DNA from 4 places in the Streptomyces sp. NPDC059994 genome. Region 1 is predicted to be linked to each of the others. Evidence: riboswitches for the same ligand, from Rfam matches in the RefSeq annotation. Region 1 holds a riboswitch; each other region holds the start of a gene.
The links. Region 1 has a riboswitch for cyclic di-AMP ahead of ACFWA7_RS22330 (M23 family metallopeptidase). Riboswitches for the same ligand answer to the same signal wherever they lie in the genome.
Positions count from the first base shown of each region.

Region 2: it holds a riboswitch for cyclic di-AMP, as region 1 does, so the genes downstream of both, ACFWA7_RS36530 (peptidoglycan DD-metalloendopeptidase family protein) here and ACFWA7_RS22330 (M23 family metallopeptidase) in region 1, are expected to answer to the same signal.
Region 3: it holds a riboswitch for cyclic di-AMP, as region 1 does, so the genes downstream of both, ACFWA7_RS00055 (transglycosylase SLT domain-containing protein) here and ACFWA7_RS22330 (M23 family metallopeptidase) in region 1, are expected to answer to the same signal.
Region 4: it holds a riboswitch for cyclic di-AMP, as region 1 does, so the genes downstream of both, ACFWA7_RS31575 (M23 family metallopeptidase) here and ACFWA7_RS22330 (M23 family metallopeptidase) in region 1, are expected to answer to the same signal.

Region 1 is NZ_JBHWUR010000046.1:8,088-12,289, forward strand. It holds gene ACFWA7_RS22320 (PrsW family intramembrane metalloprotease) at 1-128, shown strand, start outside; gene ACFWA7_RS22325 (aldo/keto reductase) at 158-1,102, opposite strand; gene ACFWA7_RS22330 (M23 family metallopeptidase) at 1,188-2,267, opposite strand; cyclic di-AMP (ydaO/yuaA leader) riboswitch at 2,277-2,425, opposite strand; gene ACFWA7_RS22335 (PP2C family protein-serine/threonine phosphatase) at 2,581-3,729, opposite strand; gene ACFWA7_RS22340 (hypothetical protein) at 3,836-4,084, opposite strand; gene ACFWA7_RS22345 (GNAT family N-acetyltransferase) at 4,180-4,202, shown strand, end outside.
Region 2 is NZ_JBHWUR010000141.1:6,422-10,623, reverse strand. It holds gene ACFWA7_RS36535 (alpha-galactosidase) at 1-990, shown strand, start outside; cyclic di-AMP (ydaO/yuaA leader) riboswitch at 1,376-1,541, shown strand; gene ACFWA7_RS36530 (peptidoglycan DD-metalloendopeptidase family protein) at 1,546-2,499, shown strand; gene ACFWA7_RS36525 (SGNH/GDSL hydrolase family protein) at 2,630-3,421, shown strand; gene ACFWA7_RS36520 (NAD-dependent epimerase/dehydratase family protein) at 3,622-4,202, opposite strand, start outside.
Region 3 is NZ_JBHWUR010000001.1:9,679-13,880, forward strand. It holds gene ACFWA7_RS00045 (beta-galactosidase trimerization domain-containing protein) at 1-374, opposite strand, end outside; gene ACFWA7_RS00050 (aldo/keto reductase) at 670-1,572, shown strand; cyclic di-AMP (ydaO/yuaA leader) riboswitch at 1,915-2,099, shown strand; gene ACFWA7_RS00055 (transglycosylase SLT domain-containing protein) at 2,104-2,940, shown strand; gene ACFWA7_RS00060 (TetR/AcrR family transcriptional regulator) at 3,075-3,668, shown strand; gene ACFWA7_RS00065 (DUF2993 domain-containing protein) at 3,662-4,202, shown strand, end outside.
Region 4 is NZ_JBHWUR010000094.1:21,911-26,112, forward strand. It holds gene ACFWA7_RS31565 (HPr family phosphocarrier protein) at 1-224, shown strand, start outside; gene ACFWA7_RS31570 (GntR family transcriptional regulator) at 441-1,118, opposite strand; gene ACFWA7_RS31575 (M23 family metallopeptidase) at 1,325-2,095, opposite strand; cyclic di-AMP (ydaO/yuaA leader) riboswitch at 2,109-2,269, opposite strand; gene ACFWA7_RS31580 (M16 family metallopeptidase) at 2,484-3,851, opposite strand; gene ACFWA7_RS31585 (M16 family metallopeptidase) at 3,869-4,202, opposite strand, start outside.

The DNA of each region.
Region 1 (4,202 bases):
CGGCGGGCGCGGCGGGCCGCATCTGGATCCCGGCTCAGCCGTACCCGTACGGACACCAGGCGCCGTACGGACAGCAGACTCCTTACGGGTACAACCAGTCCTCCCCGTACAACCCCTATCTGCGCTGAAGGCGCTGAAAGCGCCGGGGCGCGGGGAGCTACGCCGAGGCGGTCCTCAGCTCGCTCAGCTCCGCGTCCGTGAGCTCCAGGTCCGCGACCGCGAGGAGCGCGGGCAGCTGCTCGACCGTACGGGCCGAGGCGATCGGGGCGACCACGGTCGGCTGGGCGGCGAGCCAGGCGAGCGCGACGCTCGCGGGCTCGGCGCCGTGCGCCCGCGCGACGCGGTCGAGCGCGGCCAGCACCTTCGCGCCCCGGTCGGTCTCCAGGTGCTTGGCGGCGCTCCCGGCCCGCGCGCTCTGCACGGTCTGTCCCGGGCGGTACTTGCCGGTGAGGAACCCGGCGGCGAGCGAGAAGTAGGGGACGGCGGCCAGCCCCGAGCGGGCGGCGGTGTCCTGGAGGCGGCCCTCGTAGGTGCCGCGCGAGACCAGGTTGTAGTGCGGCTGGAGGGCGACGTACTTGGCCAGGCCCTCGCGGTCGGAGAAGTCCAGCGAGTCCCTGAGCCGCTCCGGGGAGATGTTGGAGGCGGCGACGGCGCGCACCTTGCCGTCCTGCACCAGCTGGTCGAGGGCGGTGACGATCTCCTCGACCGGGACGGACTCGTCGTCGAAGTGCGTGTAGTACAGGTCGATGTAGTCGGTGCCCAGCCGGCGCAGCGAGGCCTCGGCGGCGGCCTTGATGGTGGCGGCCGCGAGCCCCTTGAAGCCGGGGTGTGCGCCCGCCTTCGTGGCGACGACGACGTCCGCGCGGTTGCCGCGCGCCGCCAGCCACTTGCCGATGATCTTCTCGGACTCGCCGCCCTCGTTGCCGGGGATCCAGGACGAGTACGTGTCGGCCGTGTCCACGAAGTTGCCGCCCGCCTCGGTGTACGCGTCGAGCACCGCGAACGACGCGGCCTCGTCGGCGGTCCAGCCGAAGACGTTGCCGCCGAGGGCGAGCGGGAAGACGGAGAGGTCGGAGGCGCCCAGGGGGCGCAGAGAGGTCATAGGGGGTGAACGGGCGGGCGGTGCGCGGCTATTCCGCGCCCCCGCCCACGCCCCCGCCCACGCCCCCGCCCACGGCGAGCACGCCCTACGGATTGAGGCCCTTCGACTGCAGCCACGCCATCGGGTCGATGCCCGTGCCGCCCGGGGTGTGCACCTCCAGGTGCAGATGCGGGCCCGTCACGTTGCCGGTGGCGCCGACGCGGCCGATCGTCTCGCCGGTCGTCACCTTCTGGCCCGCGCTGACCGCGATCGAGGACTGGTGGCAGTACCAGAGCTCCGAGCCGTCCTCCAGCTCGATGACCGTGCGGTAGCCGTACGAGCCGGACCAGCCCGCCGACTTGACCGTGCCGCCGTGTATCGCCTTGAGCGGGGTGCCGGTGGGGGCGGCGAAGTCGAGGCCGGTGTGGTGGCCGGAGGACCACATCGAGCCGGCCTCGCCGAACGTCGAGGTGATCGTGTACGAGGCGACAGGGAGCGAGAAGCTCTTGGCGAGCTCGGCCAGACGCTCCTCCTCCGCCTTCTTCGCGGCGGCCTCCTCGGCGGCCTTCTTCGCGGCCGCCGCCTTCTGCGCCGCGGCGCTCTGCGCGGCCTTCGCCTCGGCCGCCGCCTGCTGGGACGCGGCCTTCTCGGCGACCGCCTTCGCCTCGGCCTCGGCGTCGTTCTGCTGCTGCTCGGCCTGCTGGAGGATGCGGGTGCGCAGGGCCTCGCCGGCGCCGGTGGCACCCTGTTCGGCGTCGGCCCGGGAGACGCCCGCCATGGTGAGGGGGGCGCTCGCGACGGCTCTGTCGGCCTGGGCGGCCGGGGAGGCGTCGGGCTTCTCGTCGCCCGCGATGTCGGAGATCAGCGTGCCCACGCCCGGCAGGGACTTGACGTCGGGGAGGTTGTCCGCGACCGAGTCGGGCAGGGATATGGAGACCGGCGGCTTGCTCTGCGCGCTGGCCATGCCGCCCGCGCCGACGGCCGCGATGACGCCTACGCCGAGGACGGTGGAGCTGCGGGCGAGCCCGCCGCGCTGCTTGGCGACGCGGTGCCTGCCGCGCACGGAGGCGACCGATTCCTCGGTGGGGTTCCACTCCTCCCACACCTCGGTGTCACCGGGCGCGGTCCCGTACAGGGAGACAGGGGGAACCGGCTGGGTGCCGAGGGCAGGCTCGTTGGACGCCACGGGGGCGCTCCTTTCCTTCCTTCTCGCCTACCGGGTTAGCTGACGGGTTCGGAGCAGGAAGGTCTCCTACGGGCACCTCTTCGAAGGTGCAAAGGTGCCCGATTCACCCCAAGTTGGTGGTTCCCCGGTTCCCTTTCGGGATTCGGCGCGTGCGCACGGTGCCGCCTCTGCGACGGCTGGGACGACCGCGCTGCGTTATCGAACGTTAATAGACAGGGGGACCGGATTCCAAGCAGTTCCCCCTGATCGTCGGGGACAACAGTTGACGATGCGTCAGTTGCTGTGCACAGGGGGGTTGTTCGGCTACACAACGTCACGGCACCACGGGCATCGTCCGCCGCCGCTCCGGCTGCCGCACCCCCGGCCGCCCCACCGCGAGCAGCGCCATGTCGTCGTTCGCGCCCCCGCCCGTATGTCTGCGCACATCGTCGATCAGCGCGTCCAGGACCCGGTCGGGCCCCGGGAAGATACGGCCGCGCAGCCGCTCGTGCGGGTCGTAGAAGACCCCCGGCGGCTCCACCGAGCGGGCCTCGGAGAGGCCGTCGGTGTAGAAGAGCAGCGTCGCCCCGGCCGGGAAGGGGTACGCGTCCGCCCGGTCCGGCCACACCCCCAGGTCCGCCATCCCCAGCGGCAGCGCGGGATCGGACGGGGTGAGCGCGTCCAGGGCCCCGTCGGCGTGGAGCAGCAGCGGCTCGGGGTGGCCCCGGTTCACCAGCCGTACGGCCCCGGCGCCGCGCGGGATCTCGGCGAGCACGGCAGTGGTGAACCCCTCGACGGCGTCCAGGCCGTCGCGCCGGGTGCCCTCCCGGGTCAGCGCGCGCTCCAGGCGCCCGGCCACGGCCTCCAGGGTCGACTCCTGCTCGGCCGCCTCCCGGAACGCCCCGATGACCACGGCCACCGCCTCCACCGCCTCCAGGCCCTTGCCCCGCACGTCCCCGACGACCAGGCGCACCCCGTACGGCGTGTCCTGGACGGCGAAGAGGTCCCCGCCGATGAAGGCACCGGCCTGGGCCGCCTCGTACCGCGCGGCCACCTGGAGGCCCCCGATGCGCTCGGCGGGCGTCGGCAGCACGGCGCGCTGGGCGGTCTCCGCGATGACCCGGGCCGAGGCGAGGCGTTCGCCGCTGCGGCGCAGCATGCGGTTGATGAAGAGGGCGAGGGCGCCGACGGTGGTGACGGTGAACAGCTCGCTGACCGCCTCGCCCGTGCTGGGGATGTCGTGCAGATACTCCGTGAGCAGCACCGCCCCGACCGCCGAGGCGCCCGCGACGGCGGTGCCGGCCGGCCCGAAGAAGGGGGCCGCGATCAGCGGCGCGGCCGCGAAGAGGGCGGCGGCGGTCAGATCGGGCGGCGTCGCCGCGTCGAGAACGACCCCGGCGACCAGGAGCAGCGCGGGCAGGACGCGCACCAGGCCGAGGCGCCGGGAGCCCTCCCGGCCGCCGCCGTCCGATCGCTGCCGCACCTGTCGTCTCCTGCCCGTCCGCAGGGCCGCCGACGTTCCGCGCCCCACCCAGGGTGCCCGGCTCCGCCGCGCGCGGCGAGCCCACCTCGGCCAACCGGGTGCGGCCTCAGTGCCGGTCGGCGCCCGTCGCGATCAGCCGGGCCCGGCATCGGCGGGGCCCGGCCCGGCCCCGTACACAGGTCCCCCGGGCGTGCCGCCGGGCCGCCGGATCGCCGTGCACGGAGGGGACGCCGCCCTTCGTGTACGGGGGCGCGGTCACCCAGGGCGCGGGCGGCGACAGGGGCAGCGACAGCGGCAGGGACAGCGGCAGGGACAGACACATCAGCAGCGCGCACAGGCCGATGAACAGCGGCACGGCCGGCACCTTCCGCCGCGTCGCCGCTCGCAGCAGTCCCGCCATATGCTCGCGCACAGCACACGCGAGACTACTCTACGTATACACCTCAGTCGGTGAGGTGCCGCTCGGCATACAC
Region 2 (4,202 bases), on a different contig from region 1:
GAAGTGCACGCGCTGGGCATGCGGTTCGGGATCTGGGTCGAGCCGGAGATGGTCAACGCCGACAGCGCGCTGTACCGGGCGCACCCGGAGTGGGTGCAGCACCAGAGCGGACGCCGGCGCACCGAGTTCCGCAACCAGCTCGTGCTCAACCTGGCCCGCCCGGACGTCCAGGAGTACCTCTGGGAGCAGCTGGACGGACTCCTTTCGAGCGCGCCCGTCGACTATGTGAAGTGGGACTTCAACCGCTGCTTCACCGACGCGGGCTGGCCCGGCGAGGAGTATCCGCAGAAGCTCTGGATCGAGCATGTCCGGGCGCTGTACGGCCTGTTGGACCGGCTGCGGGCCGCGCACCCCTCGGTCGACTTCGAGTCCTGCTCGGGCGGCGGCGGCCGGATCGACCTCGGCATCCTCTCCCGTACGGACCAGGTGTGGACCTCCGACAACACCGACCCGCTGGACCGGCTCGCCATCCAGGACGGCTTCAGCCAGCTGCACCCGGCCCGGGTCATGGCCGCCTGGGTCACCGACAGCCCCAACACCCTGCTCAACGGCCGCCGCAGCAGCCTGCGCTTCCGCTTTGTGAGCGCGATGGCCGGAGCGCTCGGCATCGGCGGCGACCTCACCCGATGGAGCGAGGCCGAACTGGCCGAGGCGCGCGGGTGGGTGGAGCTGTACAAGGCGATCCGGCCGGTGGTGCAGCTCGGGGCCCAGTACCGGCTGCGGCCGCCGCGCGGGGGGCTCAGCGCCGTCCAGTACGTACGCGGCGACGACACCGTGGTCCTCGCCCATCTCCAGGCCCAGCGCTACGGCGAGCGTCCCCCGGCCGTACGGCTGCGCGGCCTGGACCCGGCGGCGGCCTATCGGTGCCTCGACACCGGGGCCGTACACAGGGGAGCGGTATTGCTGCACCGGGGTCTGGACACCGGGCTGCGGGGCGATCTTGATGCGGCGGTGTTCCGTTTCCGGCGGCTTGGCGAACTCCCGGCATAAGGAATTCGCGTTCTTGGCGCACTGAAGATCTCCATCGGGATGCACTGACCAAAAGTGGACAGAAGGGTGATAGGTGGCGGGAAGGGGTGAATCGACTAGAACTTTCACCCGGATTGGGCGATTTGATGGCTCCTGTCCATCTCCCTGGCGGGAAGGGGAGGTTGCCCGTGAGCAGCGTCATACCCGTGACGTTCCGTGGTGGCAGCCCCGAATGAATCCCCCGTTCCGGCGGGGCCTGTTGGGAATTCCGGTCGACGCAGGGTGACCGGAATTCCCGGAGGAATTCCCGGCCGGGAATGCCGAAGGCGAATGGGTACTTGTCGTGACCCACCGGGCTCGCTTACGGTCACCGCAATCCGGGTGGACCGCCGAATCCTGCCACCGCTCGGAATCCGCACCCATCCACGCGTGGCAGGAGCGGGGGACCCAGGTAAGCGCCGTCCGGAACTCCGGCACGGCTCGGGGTGAAGCCGGAACACCGCACGCGGTGCCCGGCCGGGCAGCTCCAGCCCGAACCCGACAGCTCACCTCGCAGGCGCCGGAGAGGAATCCGCCATGCCCGCGAAGGGTAAGCACCGCCGTCCCAAGTCCAGCCCGATATCCCGGGGCATGGTCGCCGCCGGTACGGGCGGCGCCGCGCTCGCCATCCCGCTGCTGGGCGCCACCGGCGCGCACGCCGCGGTGAAGACCGCCGCCCCCGCCACCGCGCCCCAGCAGGCCGTCCGCGCCGCCGGGACCTTCACCGCCGCTCCGGCCGCCGCCCCGCAGGCCGTGCCCACCACGTACAAGGTCAAGAGCGGCGACTGCCTGTCGCAGATCGCCCAGGACCACCGGCTCGGCGGCTGGCAGCGGCTCTACAAGGACAACCGCGAGGTCGTCGGCTCCGACCCGGCGCTGATCCGCCCGGGCATGAAGCTCACCCTCGGGGCCAAGGCCCCGGGCGGCGGCGCGTCGCACGGCTCCGCCAAGGCGAGCGGTTCGCACGCCTCCGGTACGAAGAAGTCCGCCCCCCGCACGCCGAAGTCCTCCCCGGCCGCCTCCGCCCCCAAGGCGGCCGCCGCCGACACCTCCTCGTCCGCCACCGCGAACCAGGGCTCCGCCTCCGGCTTCCGCGCGCCGCTCGACAGCGTGAGCATCGGCACCCCGTACCGCATGGCCGGATCCATGTGGTCCAGCGGCTACCACACGGGCGTCGACTTCGCGGCCGACACCGGCACCACGGTGAAGGCGGTCGGCGCGGGCACGGTCGTCTCGGCCGGCTGGGGCGGCGCGTACGGCAACCAGGTCGTCATCCGGCACGCCGACGGCATGTACTCCCAGTACGCCCACCTCTCGCAGTTCTCCGTCTCGGCCGGGCAGACCGTGACCGAGGGCCAGCAGCTCGGGCTCTCCGGCGCCACCGGCAACGTCACCGGCCCGCACCTGCACTTCGAGATCCGCACCACGCCCGACTACGGCTCCGACGTCGACCCGCTCGCCTACCTCCGCCAGCAGGGCGCGAACCTCTGACGGCCGTTTGCCCGTCGGTAATTGGCGCGTATTCCCGCTGCGGGAAACTGACCGGGTGGTCTATATCACCCATCGTCAACCCCTCCTTACGGTCGCGTAGGTCACACCCATAAGGGAAAGATGTGGTCTCGTGGCAGACGATTCGAGATCATTCAGCAGCGGTACGTTCGGGTCGTACACGGCGCTCGGCGACAGCTTCACGGAAGGCGTCGGCGACCCCGGCCCGGACGGGGCGTTCGTCGGCTGGGCGGACAGGTTCGCCGTGCTACTGGCAGACCAGCGACCGGAGGGGGCCTTTCGCTACGCTAATCTCGCGGTCCGCGGCAGGCTCCTCGACCAGATCGTCGAGGAGCAGGTGCCGCGGGCCAAGGAGCTCGCGCCCGACCTGGTGAGCTTCTGCGCGGGGGGCAACGACATCATCCGGCCGGGCAGCGACCCGGACGACGTGGCCGAGCGCTTCGAGCGCGCCGTGGCCGACTTGAAGAGCGCGATCCCGACGGTCATGGTGACCACCGGGTTCGACACGCGCGGGGTGCCGGTCTTCAAGCATCTGCGGGGCAAGGTCGCCACATACACCGCGCACGTGCGCTCCATCGCGGACCGCTACGGGTGCCCGGTGCTCGACCTGTGGTCGCTCAAGTCCGTTCAGGACAGGCGGGCGTGGGACGGCGACCGGCTGCATCTGTCGCCGGAGGGGCACACCCGGGTCGCACTGCGCGCCGCCCAGGTGCTCGGGCTGCAGATCCCGGCCGACCCGGACCAGGCGTGGCCCCCGCTGCCGCCGCGCAACACCCTGGACGTGCGGCGCGACGACATCCACTGGGCGCGCGAGCACCTGGTGCCGTGGATCGGACGACGGCTGCGCGGCGAGAGCTCGGGCGACCACGTGGAGCCCAAGCGCCCGGATCTGCTGCCTCTCTGACGCATCATCAGCTCCGTATCGGAGCAGCTTTCCTCGGAGCAGCTTTCCTCGGTGCGGTGCGGTGCGGTGCGGTGCGGCCCCGCGCCCCTATAGGGGTGCGGGGCTGTGGCATGTGCGGCTCTGCCGGGACGGGGGTCGCCCTGTTCGAGCGAAGCCGCGAACTTGGGGGAGCGGCCAGCCACAGACGGCCCGCAGCCGAATCACCGCTGCGCCAGCAGCCTCCGCTCCGTCTCCGGGTCGAGTCCGACCCGGGGGCGGTCCGGCCGCTGCGGAGCCTCGCCGCCGATCGATTCGAGCCAGGCCCAGGTGTCGGCGACCGTCTCCTCGACGGGACGGCAGCGCAGCCCCGACAGCACGGCCTTCCATACGTTCGAGCCGTGCATCGTGCGGTGCAGCTCGCCCGGCGGAATCCACACCGGCAGGTGGTTCCAGGGCTCGACCCCGGCGGCCAGGATCGCCTCCGGGTCCGTCCAGCGCAGCTCCGCGCCGCCGCCGGTGACCCGTACGCATGCCTCAAGGAGCTCGCCCATGGTGGTGTGGTCCGGCGGGGAGACCAGGTTGTACGGGCCGCAGAGCCCGAAGTCGGCCGCGCTCACGATCCACTCCGCCAGGTCCCGGGCGTCGATGAACTGGACCGGCAGATCGCGCGGCCCCGGCGCGAGCACCTCGCCGCCGCGCGCCATGCGCCCCAGCCACCACGGCAGCCGCCCGATGTTCTCCCACGGGCCGAGGATCAGCCCCGCGCGCACCAGGAGCGAGCGGTCCGGGCCGAACTCCTGGA
Region 3 (4,202 bases), on a different contig from region 1:
CCCTTCTCGCCGCCCGCGCTGATGAGCTCCATCGACGGGTAGTACATGACCACCCGGATCCCGGCGGCGTGCGCCAGCTGCACAAAGCTCCTGACCTTGCCCATGTGCTCGGTGAACTGCTGGTCCGTCAGCCAGTTCGACAAGATGGTGTCGACCTCGATGACGCTCACGTTCTGCGCCTTGAGTCCGGCGATCACCGGCTTCATGTCGAGGTTCGGGTCGGCGTCGTCGTCGAAGGTGCCGTCCGCGATGCGGGCGAAGCGGGCCCATGCGGGAAAGGGGACGCCGGCGACGGGCGTGTGGGCGGTGCCGAGAGATTCGGCCCAGGCGGGGCCGGAACGCAACCCCGGAACGGGCAGCAGATTCGCCGCCATGGCCAGCCCCCCTGCACCCAGCCCCTTCCGTAATACGCTTCTTCGGCACAGTCTCCGTCTCTCGTGCATTTAACTGTCCCCCCAGTGGTGGTCGTTTCGGCTTCGGAATACCGCGCTTTCACTGCCCGTTGCCTTTCCGGGCAATCCTGTCTGATCTTTTGCAGCACCGCGTGGACTCGCGGCAACGCGGCCGAGAGGGCTCAAATGCGACGGACGCTTTCCGGCCGTACTTCTCCCGGGAAGCGGTGGAGTTCGGTCGTTTCGGCGACGCGAGCGCGGATGGCAGACTGCGATCATGAATACGGAGACGATCAACGCGGCGGCCGCGGGCGCCTGGAAACTCGGTGACCTGTCGGTCAACCGGCTGGGATTCGGCGCGATGCGCCTCACCGGCAGCGCCGCGTTCGACCTCGGCACGCCCAGCGACCGCGAGCGGTCCATCGGCGTGCTGCGGCGCGCGGTCGAACTCGGCGTCAACCACATCGACACCGCGGCCTTCTACTTCTCCCGGCTCCGGTCCGCCAACGAACTCATCAACCGGGCGCTGGCGCCCTACCCGGACGATCTGGTCATCGTCACCAAGGTCGGTCCGGGGCGCGACGCGTCGGGCGAGTGGCTGTCCTGGGCCACGCCGGAGCAGCTGCGCGGCCAGGTCGAGGAGAACCTGCGCCAGCTCGGCCGCGACCACCTCGATGTGGTCAACCTGCGCCTCAACGGGCCGGGTTCGCTCGCCGAACACTTCGGCGCACTGGCCGAGCTGCGCGACGCCGGACTCATCCGCCACCTGGGCATCTCCAACATCGCCCCCGAGCACCTCGCCGAGGCCCAGGCCATCGCGCCGGTGGTCTGTGTGCAGAACCGGTACGGCCTGGACAGCCGGCGTACGGGCTCCGACGAGGTGCTGCGGCTCTGCGGGGAGCAGGGCATCGCGTTCGTCCCGTTCTTCGCCATCGCCGGGGAGGGGCGCGAGAGCGGTGCGGGACAGGGGGGCGGCACGGACAGTGAGGCGGTCCTCGCGGTCGCCCGCGCTCACGGGGTGACGTCCGCGCAGGTCCGCCTCGCGTGGACGCTGCGGCAGGGCGAGCACGTGCTGGCCATCCCCGGCACCGGCAACCCGGACCACCTGGTGGAGAACGTGGCCGCGGGCGCGCTGCGGCTCACGGACGAGGAGATGGAGCTGCTCGGGTCCCCGAGCTGAGGCTGCCGGACCCCTCGCTCGATGTCCGAAATGAACCCCAGAGGGGCAGTTTCCCTTCTATGTCGCCAATCTAGTCATTAGGAATGATAGGGCGGCTTAAGATTTTGTTTGGGCAGTGTCGGTGGAATTGCTATTACCGGCGCAAGGAGTGAATTGGGTCACGCGCCCCCCTTGTCGGCGGGCGCCCCGCGACGCGCGCATTCCGTTTCGTGCGGGGCGAGTTGGGGGTGCGGGGAGGCAGGGTCCCGCATTTCCCGCCCCTGGTGGATCTTTCTCGCGGCTGCCGTGGTGAATTGAGGTCTTGTTTCGGCCAGTCCTATTCGTTTACGGTCACCGTCAAATCCGGATGGACCGCCGAATCCTGCCGCTGTCCGGAAACCTCCCACACACGAAATGGCAGGAGCGGGGGAACCAGGTAGGCCGCCGAATCCGGAGACGGAACGGCTCGGGGTGAAGCCGCGTGCGCCGCGGCCGGGCAGCTCTCGCCCGAACCCGACAGCTCACCTCGCAGGCGAAGGAGAGGAATTCGCCATGCCCGCAACGGGTAAGCACCGCCGCCCCAAGTCCCGCACCCTGACCCGGGGCATCGCCGCCGTGGGTACGGGTGGCGCCGCGCTCATCATTCCGGTGATCGGCGCCACCAGCGCCGGTGCCGCACCTTCGGCGGCGCCGCACTCCGGCACCGCCGCGAAGTCCGCGCCCGCCGTCGCGGCCGCCGCGAAGGGCACGGTGTCCGCCAAGCCGATCGTGGCGAAGAAGGCCGCCGCGACGACCTACTCCGTCGTCGCCGGGGACTCCCTCTCCAAGATCGCCCAGGACCTCGACGTCAACGGCGGCTGGAAGAAGCTGTACCAGGACAACCGCCAGGCCATCGGCGGCAACCCGGCCCTGATCCACCCCGGCCTCGAACTGGCGGTGGGCAAGAAGGCGAAGGCTCCGGCGGCGTCCGCCGGCCGTACGGCCACCTCGGCCCGGGCCGACCGTTCGGCCCGTACGACCACGCTGCCCCAGCAGGCGACGGCCGCCGTGGCGAAGAAGGCGACGTACTCCGACAACCTGGACGGCTGGATCCGGCAGTCCCTGGACATCATGGCCCAGCACGGCATCCCCGGCTCCTACGACGGCATCTACCGCAACATCATGCGCGAGTCGTCGGGCAACCCGCTGGCCATCAACAACTGGGACTCCAACGCCGTGGCCGGCACGCCCTCCAAGGGCCTCCTCCAGGTCATCGACCCCACCTTCCAGGCCTTCCACGTCGCCGGCACGTCGACGGACAGCTACGACCCCGTCGCCAACATCGTCGCCGCGTGCAACTACGCGGCCAACACGTACGGCTCGATCGACAACGTGAACGGCGCGTACTGACGGCGGCCGACGGGTCGACGGCGGCCTCCGGTCGACTACCGAGGAGGGGACGGCCGGGGTGGCAGACCATCTGGTCCATCATGGACCAGATGGTCTGTTACGGTGAGCCGACCAGGCTCAGGGGAGGACCCGTCATGCCACGCCCGACGCGCGCCGAGCTCGACGCCGAGATCGTCGAAGCCGCCGCCGAGCTCTTCACCGCGCAGGGCTACCTCGGCACCTCGGTGCAGGAGATCGCGGACCGGGTCGGCTACTCGAAGACCGGGCTGCTGCACCGGTTCCCCTCCAAGGAGCGGCTGCTCGCGGCGACGCTCATCGGGCCGCTGACCGAGTTCGCCGCCCTGCGCGCCACCTGGAGCGCCCTGCCGGACGGCCCCGAGCGGCACCGGCGGGCCTCGGCCGATCTGGTCGACCTGGCGCTGCGCCACCGCTCCCGGCTCGCCCTGCTCTTCAACTCCGGGCTGCCGGTGCTGCCCGGCGCGCTCGCCGGAGTGGAGGGCATGGGGGATCTGGGCGACCACCGCACCGAGACCCTCGCCGCCTTCGCGGACCCTGATGACCTGGAAGGCACGATCCGGGCGCAGCTGGCCGTGACCGGCCTGGTCAGCACCGTCGCCGCACGCCAGGACGTACCGGATGGGCTGCTGCGCGCCCCGCTGCTGCGGGCCTTCCGCGCCGCGTGCGGGATCTCCGCGCACCCCGTACTCCGCGGGGGTTCCGCATGCTGAGGCCGCGGGCTGTGGCGGGCCGGGCGCTTCGGGGGTGGCGGAAGTACGCCGTCGCCGCGGTCGTCCTGGCCGGGCTGGGCGTGGCGGGAGACCGGGCCGCGACCGCCTGGACGGAACACCGTACGGCCGACGCGTTCCAGAAGGCCCAGGGGCTCAAGGCCGCGCCGCACGTGCAGGTGCACGGCTTTCCCGTACTGGCCCAGCTGGCCGGGGGCACGCTCGACCGCGTCGACATCGAAGCCTCCGACATCCCCGCGGGCCGCGACGGCGGCAGGCTCCCGATCACCACGCTGAACGTCGAGCTCGACCGTCTGCGCCGCTCCTCGGACGCCTCCGAGGCCCACGCCGCCTCCGCCAAGGCCACCGCCTTCGTGTCCTACCAGGACCTGTCCGCCGCGCTCGGCGTCGAGGTCGGCTACAGCCAGGACAGTACGAAGGCCGAGCCGCGCGTCGTGGCCACCGCGAGCCTGCCGTTGGTCGGCAAGGCCACGGCCAGCGCACGGGTCGACGTGGCGGGCGACCACGCGCTCGCCT
Region 4 (4,202 bases), on a different contig from region 1:
CCATCTTCGTCCGCGCCGCCACGGCCTCCGGCGTCCCCGTCACGATCGCCAAGGCCGACGGCAACCCGGTCAACGCCGCCTCCATGCTCGCGGTGCTCGGCCTGGGTGCGCAGGGCGGCGAGGAGATCGTGCTGGCTTCCGAGGCGGAGGGCGCCGAGGCGGCCCTGGACCGTCTGGCGAAGCTGGTCGAGGCGGGCCTTGAGGAGCTCCCCGAGACCGTCTGACCGCACCCGGTCGGCCGAACCCCGGCCCGGCCGGCGCGTCACCGCACTTCGCGAAACGGAGCCGCGGATCCTGAATTCAGGGTCCGCGGCTCCTTTCCTTTTAAGCGGGTGGTGCGGGTTGCGCGAACCTCTTACCCGCGCCGCTGCTTTCCGGCGGCGATTTCGGGCAGCGCGAAAAAACCCCGCCGAATCACCCCTTTGTATACGGCGACCCCGTTAAGCGCGGGCGCTCGCGGTGTTTACGGCATGTTGCGAAGTCCTCACGTCCACCGGGCGCCGCAGGCGATAGGCGGAAAACGCGCGGTCGGCGTGGTGGGCGGCCAGCGATCTGGCCCGCTCGGCGTCACCGCGCGCCAGCGCGTCCACGATCGCCCCGTGCTCCGCCCAGCACTCGGCGGGCAGCGCGGGCTGCTCCACCACGTACATCCAGGCGATCTTGTGCCGTAGCTGGGTGAGCAGCGAGATGAGGCCGGGGCTGCCGGAGGCCTGGGCCAGCGTCTCGTGGAACCAGCCGCCCAGCGAGCGCAGATCCTCGCCCTGGGTCCGCCGGATGCGGTCCTGGCCCAGCCTGACCAGGCCGCGCAGCACCTTGAGATGGGCCTCGGTGCGCCGGGCGGCCGCCCGCGAGGCGGCCAGCGGCTCCAGCATCGCGCGCAGTTCGAGCAGGTCGGCGGCCTCCTGCTCGGTCGGCTCGGCGACACAGGCCCCGGCGTGCCGGCGCGTGGTGACGAACCCCTCGGACTCCAGCGTGCGCAGCGCCTCGCGAACCGGGACGCGCGAGACCCCGTACCGCCGGGCGAGCACTTCCTCGGTGAGCCGGCTGCCGCGCGCGAAGAGTCCCGCGACGATGTCGTCGCGGATTGCCGTGCATACCGATTGCGCTGGAATGCGCATGACAGAACCTCCGCCTTAATCCCCGCGAAACGCGGTCGATCGACGCCTGTTCGGTGACTCTATTCGAGCGGTTGTTAATTCCCGGTGACATGCCGTATGCAATGCATATCTTTTGGCCACGGACGGCTCCCGGCGCGCCCGACGGCGACGCCGAAGCCCCCGGCGCGGACGCCGGGGGCTTCGGTGGAGGTTCGGGGACGGCCGCGTCAGACGTTGACGCCGCGCGAGCGCAGATACGCGATCGGGTCGATGTCCGAGCCGTACGACGAGCCCGTGCGGGCCTCGAAGTGGAGGTGCGGGCCGGTGGTGTTGCCGGTGTCGCCGGAGATGCCGATCTGCTGGCCCGGCTCGACGCGCTGGCCGACGGAGACGCCGATGGACGACAGGTGGCCGTACTGCGTGTACGTGCCGTCGTTCATGCGGATGACGATGTTGTTGCCGTAGGCGCCGCCCCAGCCCGCCTCGACGACGGTGCCCAGGCCGACGGCGTGCACCGAGGTGCCCTCGCCCGCGTGGAAGTCGATGCCGGTGTGGCTGCCGGAGGACCAGATCGAGCCGCCGGTCTTGTAGCCGGTGGAGACGTAACTGCCGTCGATCGGGGCGACGAAGGAGTTGAGGCGCTTGCGCTCGGCCTCGCGGGCGGCGCGCTCCTTGGCGGCGCGCTCCTCCTTGGCCTTCGCCTCGGCCTTGCGCTTCGCCTCGGCGGCGGCGCGGGCCTTGTCGGCGGCGTGCTTCTGGGCGGCGGCCTGGGCGTCGATGCGGTCGGCGAGGGAGTCGCCGATCACGATCGCCTGGGTGATGCCGGTGTCCTCGACGGAGGCCGCGGCGGGCGCCGAGGTCTCGGCGGCCAGGGCCGGGGAGGCGAGAGTGCCCACGACTCCGGCGGTGGCGAGAGTGGCGATGCCCGCTATGTTCGCGCTCTTGCGCGACATGGCGCTCGGACGACGGTGCTTCCCGGTGGCACGGGTGAACGCCATGAAGGGGCGGTGTCCTTTCCTTCCATCTCGCCTACCGGGTTAGCTGACGGGTTCGGAGCTGGAAGGTCTCCTACGGGCTCCTCCGCGGGCGGAGGCGTCCGATTCACCCCAGGGACTGAGTGGGTCCCCGGCTCCCCTGGCTCGCGCCAGTTGGGGACTCGGCGATCGCTGTCCGGTGCCGCGGCTGCGACGGGTGGTAACGGACAGCGCGACTGACGCTAGACGGCTGATCTTTCAATCACCAAACAGACACGTCTTTTTGTTGCCCACGCCACATGACAGACAGGCAACCTCCCCAACAAATCGGACATAAAGGAGGACCCCGGCGGCACATCGGCCACCGGGGTCCTCCTCCCACGCACGCGCCCGCGCGCGCCGGTCCGCTCAATCAGCCCGCGACGACGGTGACTTCACCGATGCCGAGCGCCTTGACGGGCTCCTCGATCTGCGCCGCGTCCCCGACGAGGACGGTCACCAGACGGTCCACCGGGAAGGCGCTGACGACCGCCGCGGTGGCCTCCACGGTGCCCGTGTCGGCCAGCAGCGCGTACAACTGCGCCTGGAAGTCGTCCGGGAGGTGCTGCTCGACCTGGTCGGCCAGCGTCCCGGCGACGGCGGCCGCCGTCTCGTACCTGAGCGGGGCCACGCCCACCAGGTTCTGCACGGCGGTCTCCCGCTCGGCGTCCGTGAGCCCCTCGGCGGCGAGCTTGCGCAGCACCGTCCACAGGTCGTCGAGGGCCGGGCCGGTGTTGGGCGTGTCCACCGAGCCGCTGATGGCGAGCATGGCCGCGCCGGTGCCCTCCGCGCCGGAGCGCAGCACCTGACCGTACGCACGCACTCCGTACGTGTAGCCCTTCTCCTCGCGCAGGACGCGGTCCAGGCGGGAGGTGAGCGTGCCGCCCAGGCAGTACGTCCCGAGGACCTGGGCGGGCCAGACGCGGTCGTGGCGGTCCGGGCCGATCCGGCCGATCAGCAACTGCGTCTGGACGGCGCCGGGCCGGTCGACGATGACCACGCGGCCGGTGTCGTCGGCGGTGACCGGGGGCATCGGGCGCTCCTCGGCCGGGGTGCCGGTCCAGGCGCCCAGGGTGTCCGCCAGGATCGCGTCCAGGTCGGTGGCGCCCAGGTCGCCCACGATCACGGCGGTGGCCGCCGCCGGGCGTACATACGCCTCGTAGAAGGCCCGCACCGCTCCCGCGTCGATCCGCGTGACGGTCTCCTCGGTGCCCTGGCGCGGGCGCGACATGCGCGCGGTGGCCGGGAAGAGCTCCCTGGAGAGCTGCTGGGCGGCGCGGCGGGCCGGGTTGGCCAGCTCGTGCGGGATCTCGTCCAGGCGGTTGCGGACCAGCCGGTCGACCTCCGCGTCGGCGAACGCGGGGGCGCGCAGCGCCTCCGCGAGCAGGCCGAGCGCCTTGGCCAGCCGGGAGACCGGCACCTCCAGGGAGACCCGCACGCCCGGGTGGTCCGCGTGCGCGTCCAGGGTGGCGCCGCAGCGCTCCAGGTCGGCGGCGAACTCCTCGGCGGAGCGCTTGTCGGTGCCCTCGGAGAACGCGCGCGCCATGATCATGGCGACGCCGTCCAGGCCCGCCGGCTCGGCGTCCAGCGGGGCGGCGAGGAAGATCTCGACGGCCACGACCTGCTGGCCGGGGCGGTCGCAGCGCAGCACGGTGAGCCCGTTGGGCAGGGTGGCGCGGCCGGGGGCGGGGAACGCCCAGGGACGCGCGGTGCCGGCGGCCGGCTGGGGGTGGAACTGCATGGTCACGCCGGTCTCGCTCACTGCTCTGCTCCCTCTGCGTCGGCGTCGGCCGCGTCGTCTGCTTCGGCGGTGGTCGGCTCGTACACCAGCACCGCCCTGTTGTCCGGGCGCAGGGTGGCCCGGGCCGCGTCCCGCACCTCCTCGGCGGTGATGTCGAGCACCCGGTCGACGGCGGTCAGGGCGAGCTGGGGGTCACCGAACAGCACCGCGTACCTGCAGAGTTCGTCGGCGCGGCCCGCGACCGTGCCGAGCCGGTCCAGCCACTCGCGCTCCAGCTGGGCCTGGGCGCGCTCCATCTCCTCGGCCGTGGGGCCCTCTTCGGCGAACCGGGCCAGCTCGTCGTCGACGGCC